DNA from 2 places in the Synechococcus sp. PROS-9-1 genome. Region 2 is predicted to be linked to the other one. Evidence: predicted binding sites of a transcription regulator. Region 2 holds the regulator's gene; the other holds the start of a gene.
The links. The regulator NtcA, encoded in region 2, controls nitrogen genes in cyanobacteria. The targets are predictions, from matches to a motif close to GTANCNNNNGNTAC.
Positions count from the first base shown of each region.

Region 1: queF (preQ(1) synthase) is a predicted target of NtcA. The motif match lies at 5,295-5,308, and genes of this name have one in related genera.

Region 1 is NZ_CP047961.1:1,760,962-1,768,426, forward strand. Features, by position in the region: gene SynPROS91_RS09520 (allophycocyanin) at 176-661, shown strand; gene apcB (allophycocyanin subunit beta) at 704-1,192, shown strand; gene SynPROS91_RS09530 (phycobilisome linker polypeptide) at 1,192-1,392, shown strand; gene SynPROS91_RS09535 (FtsW/RodA/SpoVE family cell cycle protein) at 1,514-2,758, shown strand; gene SynPROS91_RS09540 (cytochrome c biogenesis CcdA family protein) at 2,848-3,516, shown strand; gene SynPROS91_RS09545 (cytochrome c biogenesis protein ResB) at 3,521-4,828, shown strand; gene queF (preQ(1) synthase) at 4,800-5,210, opposite strand; gene SynPROS91_RS09555 (hypothetical protein) at 5,361-5,588, shown strand; gene SynPROS91_RS09560 (P-II family nitrogen regulator) at 5,620-5,958, shown strand; gene SynPROS91_RS09565 (TlyA family RNA methyltransferase) at 5,947-6,765, opposite strand; gene SynPROS91_RS09570 (hypothetical protein) at 6,863-7,126, shown strand; gene purB (adenylosuccinate lyase) at 7,192-7,465, shown strand, end outside.
Region 2 is NZ_CP047961.1:320,076-327,540, forward strand. Features, by position in the region: gene SynPROS91_RS01520 (alpha-mannosidase) at 1-1,296, shown strand, start outside; gene psbN (photosystem II reaction center protein PsbN) at 1,284-1,424, opposite strand; gene psbH (photosystem II reaction center phosphoprotein PsbH) at 1,511-1,717, shown strand; gene SynPROS91_RS01535 (TatA/E family twin arginine-targeting protein translocase) at 1,727-2,005, shown strand; gene pth (aminoacyl-tRNA hydrolase) at 2,010-2,633, shown strand; gene SynPROS91_RS01545 (DUF3146 family protein) at 2,633-2,890, shown strand; gene SynPROS91_RS01550 (Holliday junction resolvase RuvX) at 2,868-3,320, opposite strand; gene SynPROS91_RS01555 (DUF3084 domain-containing protein) at 3,317-4,447, opposite strand; gene ntcA (global nitrogen regulator NtcA) at 4,499-5,233, opposite strand; gene rph (ribonuclease PH) at 5,311-6,036, opposite strand; gene SynPROS91_RS01570 (cob(I)yrinic acid a,c-diamide adenosyltransferase) at 6,171-6,779, shown strand; gene dcd (dCTP deaminase) at 6,779-7,372, shown strand; gene thyX (FAD-dependent thymidylate synthase) at 7,424-7,465, opposite strand, start outside.

The DNA of each region.
Region 1 (7,465 bases), 830 kb from region 2:
CTTCGAAAAAGGTCAACAGATACAACATCTGCACCCTTTTCGGCCTGGATTCAACGTCCAACCCCCAAGCAGCCCTTAAGCTGCTTACTGATCTCTTTGAGATCACCATATTCACCCCACATTCACCGGCATATCGGCCTCCTTCGGGCGGCCGCTTGTTTCGAGGTAGAACTGCATGAGCATCGTCTCCAACTCGATCATCAACGCGGACGCCGAAGCCCGCTATCTCAATCCTGGCGAATTGGACCAGATCAAGTCCTTTGTCAGTGGCGGACAACGCCGTTTGCGTGTCGCTCAGGTTCTCAGCGAGAGCCGTGAGCGCATCGTCAAAACAGCAGGTGGTCAGCTGTTCCAGAAACGTCCCGATGTCATTTCCCCTGGTGGAAATGCCTACGGCCAAGAAATGACCGCAACCTGTTTGCGAGACATGGATTACTACCTCCGTCTTGTCACCTACGGCGTCGTTGCTGGCGATGTCACACCGATCGAAGAGATTGGCGTGATTGGTGCCCGTGAGCTCTACCGCTCGCTTGGCACACCTCTTGAAGCCATGGCCGAGTCCGTGCGCGAAATGAAATCAGTTGCCATGAGTATCCTCACCGGCGCAGATGCCGAAGAGGCTGGCTTCTATTTCGATTACGTGATCGGCGCTCTCGCCTGAATCATCGGAATCACCAATCTTCCACGCCACTTCAACTGATCCATGCAAGACGCGATCACCAACGTTATCAACAAGTCTGACGTTCAAGGCCTGTATTTGGACACCACGTCCATGACCAGCCTTGAGCAGTATTTCACCAGTGGTGAACTGAGAGTCAAAGCTGCAGCAACGATTAGTGCCAACGCTTCTTCAATCATTAAAGAAGCTGTAGCCAAATCCCTGCTGTACTCGGACATCACCCGTCCAGGCGGCAACATGTACACCACGCGTCGCTATGCAGCTTGCATCCGCGACCTGGATTATTACCTGCGCTATTCCACCTACGCGATGCTCGCTGGTGACACCTCCATCCTTGATGAGCGTGTTCTGAACGGTCTTAAGGAGACCTACAACTCCTTGGGAGTGCCGATTGGCGCAACCGTCCAGGCCATCCAAGCCATGAAGGAAGTCACTGCTTCCCTGGTCGGCCCTGATGCTGGCAAGGAGATGGGTGTCTACTTCGACTACATCTGTTCTGGTCTTGGCAACTGATGCGTCTCTTCAAGGTCACAGCCTGCATCCCCTCACCTGAGAAGGTCCGTTCGCAGCGTGAGTTGCAGAACACCTTTTTCACCAAGTGGGTTCCCTACGAGAGCTGGTTTGCTGAACAACAGCGCATCCAGAAGCAAGGTGGCCGCATCATCAAAGTTGAACTTTGTACCGGTGGCCGTCAGGTCAACGTTGGAAATTAATTCCCAACGCGTTTCATTGCATCACTCCAACCCGGCCTAGGTCGGGTTTTTTGTTGTGTTGGCTTGGCAAAACGTTCAGAGGGCGGCTCAATAGAAGCCGGACTCTTCATCTCTTCACCTCTTGAGCGACACCAGCGTGACCTCCAGAAGGAGCCGACCCACGCGGAAGGGGGCTGTGAAAGGCCCTAAGGACTCAGCATCCAATCCGCGGGGACTCTGGCAACGGTTGTTACCTCTCGATTGGTCCCTTTGGCCAACAGAGGCGAGGCTCCTCCTGAGTCTCACAGCCATCTGGTGCGTTGCTGGATTATTGGTCTTGGCATCCGCCAGCTGGTGGGTTGCCGCCCGCGAACAGGGAGAAGGGGCTTACTACCTCAAGCGCCAACTGGTCTGGATGGTGGCTAGCTGGAGCCTGATGGCATTCGTTGCTTCCACAACGCTTAGACGTTGGCTCAAAATCGCTGGCCCTGGCCTATGGATCGGCTGCCTGATGGTGGGAGCCACCTTGGTGATGGGCACCACGGTGAATGGAGCAAGTCGCTGGCTGGTGATCGGTCCCATCCAGATCCAACCATCAGAGTTGGTGAAACCATTTGTCGTTCTTCAGGCTGCCAATCTCTTCTCCCATTGGAAGCGGAACGCACTCGATCAAAAACTGCTCTGGCTAGCAAGCTTCGCCATCCTCGTTCTGCTGATCCTCAAACAGCCGAATCTGAGTACCGCGGCACTGATCGGTCTGTTGATCTGGTTGATGGCCTTTTCAGCAGGGCTTCCCTTGCTTCAACTGTTTGGGACCGCACTAGCCGGAGGCATGCTCGGGGTCAGCAGCATTTTGATCAATGAATATCAACGCATCAGGGTGATCTCGTTTCTGAATCCTTGGAACGATCCCCAGGGTGATGGTTATCAACTTATTCAAAGCCTGCTGGCGATTGGATCAGGGGGGATTTTTGGCCAAGGATTCGGCCTATCAACCCAGAAACTGCAATATCTGCCCATCCAAAGCACAGATTTCATCTTCGCTGTCTACGCCGAAGAGTTTGGGTTCGTGGGGTCTGTGATGTTGCTGGTGTTTCTGATGCTGATGGGATTCTTGGGACTGCGTGTTGCTTTGCGCTGCCGAAGCAACCAGGCAAGGCTGACTGCCATTGGCTGTTCAACCCTTCTCGTTGGACAATCACTAATAAATATTGCAGTGGCCTCCGGGGCCATGCCCACAACAGGCCTCCCCCTCCCACTGGTCAGCTATGGAGGAAATTCGTTGCTCTCCAGCATGGTGATTATTGGCTTATTGATCCGATGCTCACTCGAGTCCACTGGCTTAATCGGTGGTCGCAGCCTCCGCGAGCAACAGCGTCGTGGATAAGGTGACCTTGAATTGAGCCCGGCCTCACCGGTACAACCATTTCCTCTTTCGAGCTGGCACTGTCAGACCTTGCCCGCAGCAGCGAGCAACTGCTCAACCATGCGCTGCAGCAGCCTGGTCCAATCACTGTGGCTCTTGTCTTTGCAGGAGGAGCCTTAACCAGCCTGGGGCCCTGTTCCCTGTCTTTGCTGCCGGTCACGCTCGCCTACCTAGCCGGATTTGAGAGCAAGCAGAAGCCTTGGCAACGCAGCCTGTCGTTTTGCGCTGGAATCGTTGGCGCCCTGGTTGTGCTGGGAAGCCTGAGTGGCTTGCTGGGCCGCATTTACGGTCAAGTGCCTGGTTTGGTCCCAACCGTTGTTGCGGTCTTGGCAGTGGTGATGGGACTCAATCTGCTCGGGGTGGTTCGCATCCCCCTCCCCGCCGGGCCAGACCCGATGCGTTGGACCAGCAAGGTGCCCGCTCCGCTAGCCCCGGTCGCAGCAGGGTTGGCATTTGGGCTCGCTGCTTCACCCTGCACAACACCCGTACTGGCCGTTCTACTGGGCTGGATTGCCAGCACAGGACGCCCGCTCCTCGGCGTGCTCATGCTGACAAGCTTCGGCATGGGTCAAGTGCTGCCTTTGCTGCTCGCAGGCAACTTGGCAGCCTCTCTGCCGCGCTTGCTGGCGTTGCGGCCTATCGGCCGGTGGGTTCCACCGATCAGTGGCGTAATCCTGCTGGCCACAGGCAGTCTCACCTTATTAGCGAGACTGACCTGATCCGATGGCTGCCCTTCGCCGACTCTTCGCCCTGATCTCGGATCTTCGTTTGGCGATCCTGCTGCTGCTGCTGATTGCAGGAGCAAGCGCCCTTGGAACCATTCTTCCGCAAAACGAAGCGCCTGATTTGTATCTCGAGCGTTTCAATGCCGACCCATGGCTCGGATTGATCAATGGCGAACAGATGTTGCAACTGCAGCTGGACAGCATCTATTCCAGCGTGTGGTTTTTAAGCCTTTTGGCTTGGCTGGGATTGGCCTTGATCTTGTGCAGCTGGCGTCGTCAATGGCCAGCACTGATCGCCACCACGCGCTGGATTGACTATCGCCAACCCAGGCAACTCAGCAAGTTGGCGTTAGCCGAATCGATTCGCTGTTCCGACGGTGAGTCGGCCTTAAACACGCTGACTTCGCAGCTCCAGAAGCAAGGCTGGCAGGTTCAGAGGCATGAGGATCGCCTGGCAGCCCGGCGCGGCGTGATTGGCAAGGTTGGCCCCTTATTGGTTCACACCGGCTTGGTGCTGCTGCTCATCGGGGCTGCATGGGGAGCATTGTCTGGAAACCGCTTGGAACGCTTCCTTGCACCTGGCCGAGCCCTTGATCTGCTTGACCCCTCTGGCAACAACCGGCTCTCGCTCACCCTCGAGCGCTTCGCGATTGAGCGTGATCCAGCGGGACGCACCGAACAATTCCGATCAACGCTGAGGCTTGATCCACCAGGAGGGCCTTCAGAGCAGCGCATGATCAGCGTGAATCATCCGCTCCGATATCGAGGCATGACTGTTTATCAAGCGGATTGGTCGCTGGCTGCGATCACCGTGCAGATCGGCAAGAGTCCTCAACTGCAATTACCCCTCCGTAGTTTTCCCGAACTCGGCGAACAAATTTGGGGTCTTGTGCTTCCCACACGCCCGGATGGATCCGAACCAGTGCTGATGAGCACGAGCAGTGAACAAGGCCCTGTTCAGGTGTTCGATGCAGACGGATCGCTACTTGGCAACCTGCGACCTGGCGGAGCATCCGCTGAAATCAAAGGACTTCCTCTAAGGGTGGCCGAGATCATGCCTGCCAGCGGACTCCTCCTCAAACGTGACCCTGGCGTGCCACTCGTTTATGCAGGTTTCGCGATCACATTGCTTGGCGGAGGCCTCAGCTTGATCGCAACCCGACAACTATGGGCCGTACTCGACCCGCCACCGTTTCAGCCATCTAACAGAAAGCTGCACATCGGCGGGCTTTGCAATCGAAATCTCGCTGGCTTGGCTGCTGAATTGCCAATCCTGATCAGCAGGGTTGACGGGTCCCGTGACTGACTCTCACGACCGTGTGAACGTTTCCACGAGGGTTGAAATCAGCTTCTAGCTGCATCCAAACAGGAGCACAGGCCGTCACCAAATCATCAAGAATTTTGTTCGCCACCTCTTCATGGGAAATCGAAGTGTTGCGAAAATGATTGATGTACAACTTGATCGCTTTCAGCTCGACCACTCGAGGTCCTGGCTGATAAATCAAGCGCAACACCGCGAAATCCGGATACCCCGAAAACGGGCAGAGGCACGTAAATTCCGGCAATTCGATCGATACCTCATAGGGGCGTGCGGGCCTTGGGTTGTCGAAACAGATCAACTCCGCATCTGCAATAGCCCTTTCGCCATATAGCGGAGTTTTGGTGAGCTCAGTGCCGGGGTTGCTCATAAAACGAGTGCGGAAAACTCCAGCGCACGACCCTAAAGCCAGTCCTCCACAAATGTTGAGTGGGGCCCAGAACTGCTTTATTTGGTATCAACGCGTACAACTCATCGGCCGGAATACAGGCCTAATGGATAAAAGTTGGGAGCGCTAGCAATGGATCTCAGTCTGATTACCGAAGGACAAGCTTTCCGACTACAGCCTGAGAGCGTTCACGGCATGCTGTGGCTCCAGACTCATTTTGAGGAGTCCCATTGGGAGCTTCTCGCTGAGGGCCTTGCCACGGTGAGTCATTCCAATGCCGATGAGCTCATTGAGGATGCCTCGAACGCCGGATTGAACCTTTCTCCTCTTCCGGTCCTGTCATCTCAGCTCAATTCCTGACACACTCAGGGGAGCGATTACTCAACAACTCATGAAAAAGGTCGAAGCCGTCATCCGTCCCTTCAAGCTTGAGGACGTCAAATTGGCTTTAGTTAATGCCGGAATCGTTGGCATGACAGTGAGCGAAGTGCGCGGCTTCGGTCGGCAGAAGGGGCAAGTAGAGCGATATCGCGGTTCAGAATTCACTGTTGAATTTCTGCAGAAGCTGAAAGTGGACGTTGTGATCGACGACGACCGCGTCGACGATGTGATTAACGCCATTGCGGAAGCAGCGAAAACAGGCGAGATCGGCGACGGCAAGATTTTTGTCTCATCTGTCGACACCGTCGTGCGCATTCGCACCGGAGATCGTGACAGCTCAGCTCTCTGATTTCAGCGTGTCCTGAACCACCTGCTGAACCTTTTCATCAGAGATCTGTTGTGGCGCAAGCTCGCTTAACCACAACATGTATTCGTGGTTGCCAGCAGGACCGGTAATCGGAGACCCCACAATTCCCTGGGCATTCCAGCCCAGGGAATGTGCAGCAGAGATCACTGATGCAATCGCATCCCTGTGAGCCAAACCATCTCTGACCACACCCCCTTTACCCACCCGATCGCGTCCTACCTCAAACTGAGGCTTCACCAACACCAATGCTTCGCTCCCCTGCGGTTGCAGCAAGGCACGAATCGCTGGAAGGACGAGTGCAAGGGAGATAAACGACACGTCTGCGACAGCCAGTGTGGGGAGGACGTCATCAGGCCCATAAAGCTCAGCTGCGCTCAGTCGACGCAAGTTGGTGCGCTCTCTAAGAACAACGCGTTCATCAATGCGCAAACTCCAGGCCGTCTGGCCATAGCCAACGTCAATGCCATAAACCCGACCGGCCCCGTGTTGCAGCAAACAATCGGTGAAGCCACCCGTCGAAATTCCACCATCAAGGCAGGTGCGCCCCTCCACCGAGACAGGAAATGCCTCCAGCGCTGCCAGCAACTTTTCACCCCCTCTTGAAACAAACCGAGGAGGCTGCTCCACGATCAATTCGAGATCGGGCAAAACCGTGTGACCTGGCTTGTCGAGCAGCTGGCCCCGACGGTCTCTGACCTTGCCAGCACGAATGAGCTGTTGTGCTTGCTGACGGGATGCCGCCAAGCCCAACGTCAGCATGTGGAGATCTAAACGCTGTTTACGAGCCATTTCGACATAAAAGCACCGTGAAACCGAAACAAATACCGGAGTTCCACCCGGAGTTCCACAGACCTCCCTGAAGATCTTCGCAAGCCGCACGCAGTCCGTGTCAGCCAACAACGTCTTCAACATCAAAAGCGGACGCCGCCCATCCCTTCGTGCCACGTTTTGTCGCAAGTCCAGCGAGGCGTCGAACCGCGTCCTCGAACTGCTCGCTCCAGGCTCATTCGTCACCCTCGATAACCACCCCACAGATCTTCCTCCCTTTCAAGTGATCGAATGTCGGGGCGGCCTGTGCTGGGTGCGTCAGCAAGCTTGGGGACAGAACGTTCAGTGGGAAGTTGAGCATCGCCGTCTCACCTCCGCTTAGCGCCACGCGCAATGTCCAAGCCTTCAGCGCCATACATTGGTTGAGTTGTCGCCACGCGCTGGCCCTTGATCGAGAGATACACCCTGCCCGAGATGGGCGAGATCTGGACAGACCGGGCCAAATACCAAAGTTGGCTGGATGTTGAGGTTGCGGCCTGTGAGGCCAACTGCAGGCTTGGTCGTGTTCCAAAGGACGCGATGCAAACGATCCGCGAACAGTCGGCGTTTGAACCCGAGCGGATCCTTGAGATCGAGGCCGAGGTCCGCCACGACGTCATCGCCTTCTTGACGAATGTGAATGAGCACGTTGGCGATGCTGGGCGTTACATCCACGTCGGCA
Region 2 (7,465 bases):
GGTCATCTACTCGCGTCCAACCATGAGGGGTGGGCGTCAGATCCCTATCGCTCCCATTGGACCTGGTGCGGCTTACAGCCCCTTGCGCACTGGTCACCGTTGCTGCGCTTGCCTCGAGGGCATTGGTCCAGCGGTGGGCAGATCCTTCCTCAGCAGGCGGCCCCTTCAGGCGGTGTTTGGGTGCAACTTCCTTGTAGCGAAGGCGTTTGCGCGCTGCCGCTGCAGCGCAGCCTTGAGCCACTGGGGTCGGCCTTGCCCGTTCGTCATCCCGTGAATGTGGAGGTTTTGTCGTCAGGAGTGTGGAGGCTGAGCAATGGGCTGGTGTCTGCGGATGTGAGCGCCCATGGACTGGTTCAGCTGCGCGACGGGAATGGGGTGCCACAGCTCAGCGAACCCATGCGATTGCTGCGTTTCTCCGATCGAGGGGAGTTCTGGGACGCTTGGGATCTTGCCGCTGATTACCGCCAACATCCGCTGCCGATGGCTGCAAGCTGGTCGGCAGAATTGGTGGAGTCGGGCCCTCTGGCCGCACGGATTGTGCTGCGCACGGTTGCTGGATTGAGCAAGGTGCGTTTGGACCTCATGCTGCAGGCCGATTCGCCCTGGCTCGAGGCCCAGCTCAGCGTCCATTGGCAGCAGACCCATGAATTGCTGAGGTTGGAATTGCCGTTGAAGAGCCCTGCTGTGCGTTGGGCTGCCGATACGAGTGGTGGAGTGATCGAGCGACCAGCAGAAGCGATTACTCCTTTTGAACAAGAGCGTTGGGAATTGCCTGTGATTTCATGGCTGGCTGCCGAAGCAGAAGCTCCCGGGGGTGGGATGGCTGTCTTGCTGGATGGTCCTCAGGGTGTCGATGCCAGCGCCAACCACCTGGGAGTGTCCCTGCTTCGAGGCCCAACCTGGCCAGACCCTTCAGCCGATCACGGATGGCACAGGCATCGGTTGGCCTTCATGCCAGCCCTGCTCGGTTGGAACCGCAGTGGTGTAGCCCAGGCGGCGATTCGATTCAGGGAGCCAGGATGGATGGGTCCTCGTGGGCTGGATCAGCCTTGGCAAGGGCTTCCCGCCTTGCCCATCGGTCTGGTGCCGATTTCAATCCGATCAGCGCAGGGTGACGGGCTCAGCGATAACGCGGTTAAAATTGAGTTGCTTAATCCCGGACCAGCTCGTCAGCGTTGGCTGCCTGGGAGCGATTGGAGGCTGAGCTGCGCCAAGTCCAACTCCCGAAGGACCTTCTGGGAGGTGCACCCTGGCGAGCTCATCACATTGGTCTTGGAGAGCGTTCAATCCTCGTGATCATCGAACGGATCGTCGAGGTTTTTGGATGGAGGGCCAAAGGCTGTGTACACCCCCAATCCTGTTAACCCAAGCAGGGCTGCCAGCACGGCAATCGCCACTGACATGGCCGGGGACGAACTTTCCATCACAACTCTCCACAGGATCGACGCCTTTACGGGTCGGAGCCCCTACAGTATCGAGACTTAATTCCACCCGAGACTTCAGCGCTGCCATGGCTCAACGCACTCGTCTGGGCGATTTGCTCCGCCCCCTGAATTCGGAATACGGCAAGGTTGTCCCTGGCTGGGGAACGACACCGGTAATGGGCATTTTTATGGCCCTGTTCCTTGTGTTCCTGCTGATCATTCTTCAGCTGTACAACAAGTCACTGATCCTTGAAGGAATCAATGTCAACTGGAATGGCTTAGGTCTCGGCTGACATCAGGTCATGAATGTTTTCGGCATTGGACTGCCAGAGATGGCCGTCATCGCGGCGGTCGCTCTCTTGGTGTTTGGACCTAAACGGCTCCCTGAGTTCGGCCGTACCCTTGGAAAAACACTGAAGGGGTTTCAGTCGGCTTCCAAGGAATTTGAACGCGAAATTAATAAGGCTATGGCTGAACCTGAACCCGTAGCGGATCAGGACAAAGCTTTAGAAGCATCAGCTGAAACTGTTGTCTCTCCAGTGGTTGCGCCAAAATCAGAGCCAACATCCCCTTCCGATTGAGTCGATGAATCGCGGTGATCTCCGCTTAGTGGTGGGGTTGGGGAACCCAGGCAACCGCTACGCCAACACACGACATAACGTTGGCTTCATGGTCTTGGAACGTCTGGCTTCTCGGGAGGGTGGCGGCTTCCGTTCCATTCCCAAGCTCCAAGGTCAGCTTGCTGATCTGGGTGCTGGGGACAAGCGATTGCGGTTGTTGATGCCCCAAACCTTCATGAACGACAGCGGGCGCTCGATTCGGTCTGCATTGGATTGGTTTGGGTTTGAGCTGCATCAGCTCTTGGTCCTCGTCGACGATATGGATCTGCCGCTTGGACGTTTACGTTTGCGGGCCCGCGGGTCTGCTGGTGGCCATAACGGCCTTAAAAGCACCATTCAGCATCTCGGCACGCAGGATTTTGCGCGTCTGCGGATTGGAATCGGTGCACCCGGACAAAATCCCAGTGAGCGCAAGGCACGAACGGTGTCGCACGTGCTGGGAAGTTTCAGTCGTGATGAGGAGCTCCTTCTCGACAAGGTTCTGTTGGAGGTCGTTGATGGTTTGGAGAGGATTCAGCGGCAAGGTCTCGATCTGGCAGGGAATCACATCAATGGGCTTCAGCTGGCTCCCACCAGCACTGAGGCGTGATGGCAGCGCTACCCGTTACTACCGCCCATCTGCGGGTTCAACGCCAGAGTTTTGCGGATCAATGTTTGGAAGGAGACGTCCGGGCCGGAGGCTTCAATTGGCAGTTCAGCTGGTTTTTTGATCGTGGTGAGCTGAGTGTGGAGCCCTCTCTGGGGCGAGCTTTGATTCAAGACGCGCTCCTGCGTTTTCTTGTGAAATCTGACTATGACCTTGAGCCGGGAGGGGACTACACCTTCACGGTGAGGGCCCGGTTTTGAGGGGATCGGGACCTGGCCATTGCAAAGGCCGATCTAAATAATCTTCGAGGATCACGAGTGCGGCGATGGCGTCGAGATCGCCATATGGGATGCGCAGGCCCGCAGGAAGCAAGCGTTTCCAGCCCCGTGAAGGCCATAACTGCCAGTAACGCTCTCGGGCTCGCAGGGTGGTCCCGGTTTCGTCCACGACGCGGACCTTCAGGCTTGAGGGAAGTTGTTGTTGCCAGATCGTGCTGCTGGTGCCATCACCGATCACCAGCTCATCAATCTGAGCTGACGTCCCCTGAGCCTCCTCCATCCAGGCGCGAAGCTGCTCAAGGACCTCAGTGCTGGGGATCACCCTGCCTTGAAGCACGGTGTTCGTGGCGGTGTCTGCTAGCAGCAACCCACATTTGCTTCGACCGGGATCCAGGGCTACGACGCGTTTCATTGGCTGAGGCGCAACTGAATGGCGATCGGATCTGCCGTTTCGCTGCGCCGTAAAGCGACCGCTTCCAGCGCAGTGAGTCCTCCGTTGCGGTCGATCAGCTCTTGGCCAAGCGCATTGATGGCACTGCCATCAAATTGCAGGCCCTTGCTGAGAGAACCGCGTCTTTGCACCTCGGCCAAGGTGGAGGCAAGGAGAAGGTTCAGTCGGTTGCGTACGGCTTCTGGGTCACGTTCATTGCTCGCGAGGGTGGTGCGGGCTAACACCTCACCCTCCCTGGTTACCGTGACATTGGGGCGCACTTCAGGGAAGGCGTACACAACGGTTTCGCCAAGGAGCACATTGGCTGCTGAGCGGATGTTCACAACCCAGGTTCCAGGTTTGCGAATCGTTTGCTCCAAGCGCTGGATATCGGGTCGAGGAACCAGCAGGAGCTGGCGCTCAACCGGTTGGCCAGGAAGCACTTTTTGATAGGCCTGAAGATTGGCGTCTCGCAGTAGCTGATCAATGACCGCTTTTGCCTGATCGGGGCGTTCGAGCTTCAGGGTCGCGGTGGCAAGTGGCTGACCGCTGCTAATGGCGACGTTTCCGCGCCGCAGCGCTAAGAGAGAGTCTTCCAGTTGATTGAGTTCCTTCTCGCCACTACGAATTTGCGAGCGCACGGCCGAGAGTTCCTGCTCGGTGCGTTGGATCTCAACATCTTTCGCATCCACGTCTTGGCTCAATCGCTGCCGCTCCTCTTCTAAGGATCGGGTTTGTTCCTGGAGGGGCTTGAGGGTGCGACGCAGTTCTGCCGCTCGCTGTTGGGCCGTTGTGAGCTCTTTGCCGGCTTGCTTCTGAGCGCGTTTGCTTGTTTTGAGGTCGGCGCGACTGCTCCGCAATTTGGATTCGAGAGCATTGAGTTCAAACAGGCCGACCCTCAGCTGCCGACTCACCAACAGCAAGAGTCCAAGGGAAAGCGCACTAATCAGGCTGCCCGTTAACACCGTAATCACCACTGCCGTGCGCTTCGGACGCAGTCCAAGCAAGCTCAGCCGAGCTTTCCCTACGCGAGAGCCAAGGCGGTCTCCCAGAGTGGAGAGCACGCCTCCAAGCACAAGCAAAGCGAGAAGTAGAAACCAACCGGTCACGGAGAATGAAGGATCAGAGTTCGGACGTGAGCTCCATCTTCACCTGAATGGTCAGCTGAACCGTTTGGCTAGAGCGATTGGATCGAGAACAGTGATCTTTTTGCGATCGATATCGACAAGGCTCGATGACTTGAGGTCCCCAAGGAGACGAGTGATTGTCACGCGTGTGGAACCGATGGCCTCGGCGATGGCTTGGTGTGAAAGGCGTAGGTCGATGGTGATGCCACGTTGACCAGGCACGCCGAAATCTCGACACAGCACCAGCAGAAAACTCACCAGCCGAGATGACATGTCCCGATGGGTGAGGGTTTCGATCATCGTTTCGGTCTGAAGAATCCTGCTGGACAGACCCTGCAACAACAGCAAGCCAACACTGGTGTCAGCTTCGATAGCCTGCCGAACAGATGTGGCTGGAGCCGTCACCATCTCCACTCTTGTGAAAGCGATTGAGTGGTAGAAGCGATCAGAGCGGTGACCTGTTAGTAACGACAGAACCCCAAACAAACTGTTTTCACGTAACAAGGCAACAGTGATTTCCTCTCCAGATTCGTAAACCCTGGAGAGGCGGACGGCACCTCGTCGAATGAGATAGACCTTTTCAGCAGGGTCGCCAGGGAAAAAGATGGTTTTCCCACGCTCCACCATCTCGGTATTGGCACCATCGAGTCCCCGAATAACGTCTTGAAGGGTGCGGCTGGCTGGAACCGAGGGGCTTCCGAAGTTCGAGCCCACCGGGCGAATTGTTGGTGGTGCGTAGCGGCTGAAGCCGCGGCTGACCTCGCCCATGGTCCCTACTCGTACTTCGGGATGCTATGGATCAGCCCCTCCTGCTCATGTAGCAAGGAACACGAAACTCCGCATTTTCACCTAGCGGAGAGCGCCGTTCTTTGATCGTTCATGATCTGCTTCAGGCCAGGCTCGGCTAGGTCAAGAAGGGCATTGAGCTGGTCACGGCTAAAAGGAGCTCCTTCCGCAGTGCCCTGCAGCTCCAGCAAATGCCCTTCTTCGTTCATCACGATGTTGAGATCCACATCGGCTTGGCTGTCTTCGCTGTAGTCGAGATCGAGAAGGGGGCGATTGTGGATCACGCCAACGGAGACGGCGGCCACCTGGGATTGGACAGGGTTGGTGTTGAGGACCCCTTGTTGAACAAGACGCTCACAGGCGCGTTGAAGCGCGACCCAAGATCCGCTGATCGCAGCGGTGCGGGTGCCTGCATCCGCCTGAATCACATCGCAATCGATTCTCAACGTGTTTTCGCCGAGAGCTTCCATGTTGATGGCTGCGCGCAGGCTGCGGCCGATTAGGCGCTGAATCTCTTGGGTGCGTCCGCTCAATTTGAGCAGTTCTCTGTTTTGACGCTCCGGAGTTGATCCAGGCAGGAGTCGGTATTCGGCGCTGAGCCACCCCTTGCCTTGATCTTTGCGCCAGCGAGGCACCCCTTCTTGATGACAAACGCTGCAAAGAACAGCGGTGCGTCCGCTGTGGATGATCACTGAACTCAGGGCAAATCCCATGGGATCCCAGCTGATCGAGAAGGGGCGAAGGTCGCCCGGCTGACGTCCGTCATTGCGAGAGGTATCGGTCATAAGCCCAGGGTGCGGAGGTGCTTTGAGCCTGCCAGTTGGCTTGGCACACCATGGATGGTGTTAAAACACTTGTGCATTCGATTTTCACCGCTAGATTCATCCACATCCGGATTTGCCGGACCTCGGCGAATGTGATGACCATCAGCCTCAGCCCTCTCCATCATTCCCGTGAGCCGCGCACTGGTGACCACAGGACTCTCGAGCAAGCAGGGCTTCGAAGACTTCCCTCAGTAGAGGCTCGTCCACCCCTGCGTTTGGTAGCTCCAGAAGGGCAGCTCCAGGTGCATACCGCCTCATTTCGGGGGAGCTTTTCTGGTGTGCTGAGCCAGGCGCTGCGGACGGCAGGCCTGGGTAGCAATGTCTTGATCGCCCAGTTCCTCAAGGGTGGTGTGGGCCAAGGGCCCGAGAGCCGCCTCACCCTGTGCGATCGACTTCGATGGTTGAGGCCTTCCGTGACGGAATGCCTTTCAGAGGAAGCTTCTAGCCGCGATGATGAGGTCAAGGAGGCTGTTCAGTCGGTCTGGGAGATCTGCAAAACCCATCTCTTGGAAGGCACGTTGGACCAACTCGTGCTGGATGAGATTGGCTTGGCGATCGAGCTGGGCTATCTGAGCCATGAGGATGTCTTGTCGGTGTTGGAGCAAAGGCCATCAGCCATGGATGTGATCGTGACGGGGCCGGCGATCCCTGCAGAGATGATGGAGATGGCTGATCAAGTCACGGAATTGCGTAGAGGTTTCTAATGCTGAAGAACGATCGCTGGATTACGGATCAGGCTGATGCAGGGATGCTCGAGCCTTTCCAAAATGGATTAGTGCGCCATCTAGATCCGGATCAACGGAAAAGTCCGGTTCTTAGTTTTGGCTGCTCTTCTTATGGGTACGACTTGAGGCTTTCGCCTAAGGAGTTTTTGATTTTTCGCCATGTTCCTGGCACGATCATGAATCCCAAGCGATTCAACCCTGACAACCTTGAATCAACCCCCATTCATCATGACGAGGATGGGGACTATTTCATCCTTCCGGCGCATTCGTATGGCCTCGGTGTTGCCCTCGAAAAGATGCGAGTGCCACCCAACATCACGGTCATTTGTCTTGGCAAGAGCACCTATGCCCGTTTAGGCATCATTGTGAATACGACTCCGGCAGAGGCTGGCTGGGAAGGTCATCTCACCTTGGAATTTAGTAATAGTTCTGGTGCTGATTGTCGTATTTACGCCAATGAAGGGATCTGCCAGTTGTTGTTTTTTGAAGGGGATCCTTGTGAAACCACCTACAGCGACCGACAAGGTAAATATCAGCATCAACCCGAGCGGGTGACGCTGGCCAAGGTTTAAATCAAGCTGAATTCAGAGATGAATGATGATTGTTAATTCCTAAAATTGTTTTTAGGGAGCAAGCCGGGCTTTATGCAATCTTGTCTTTTCGTA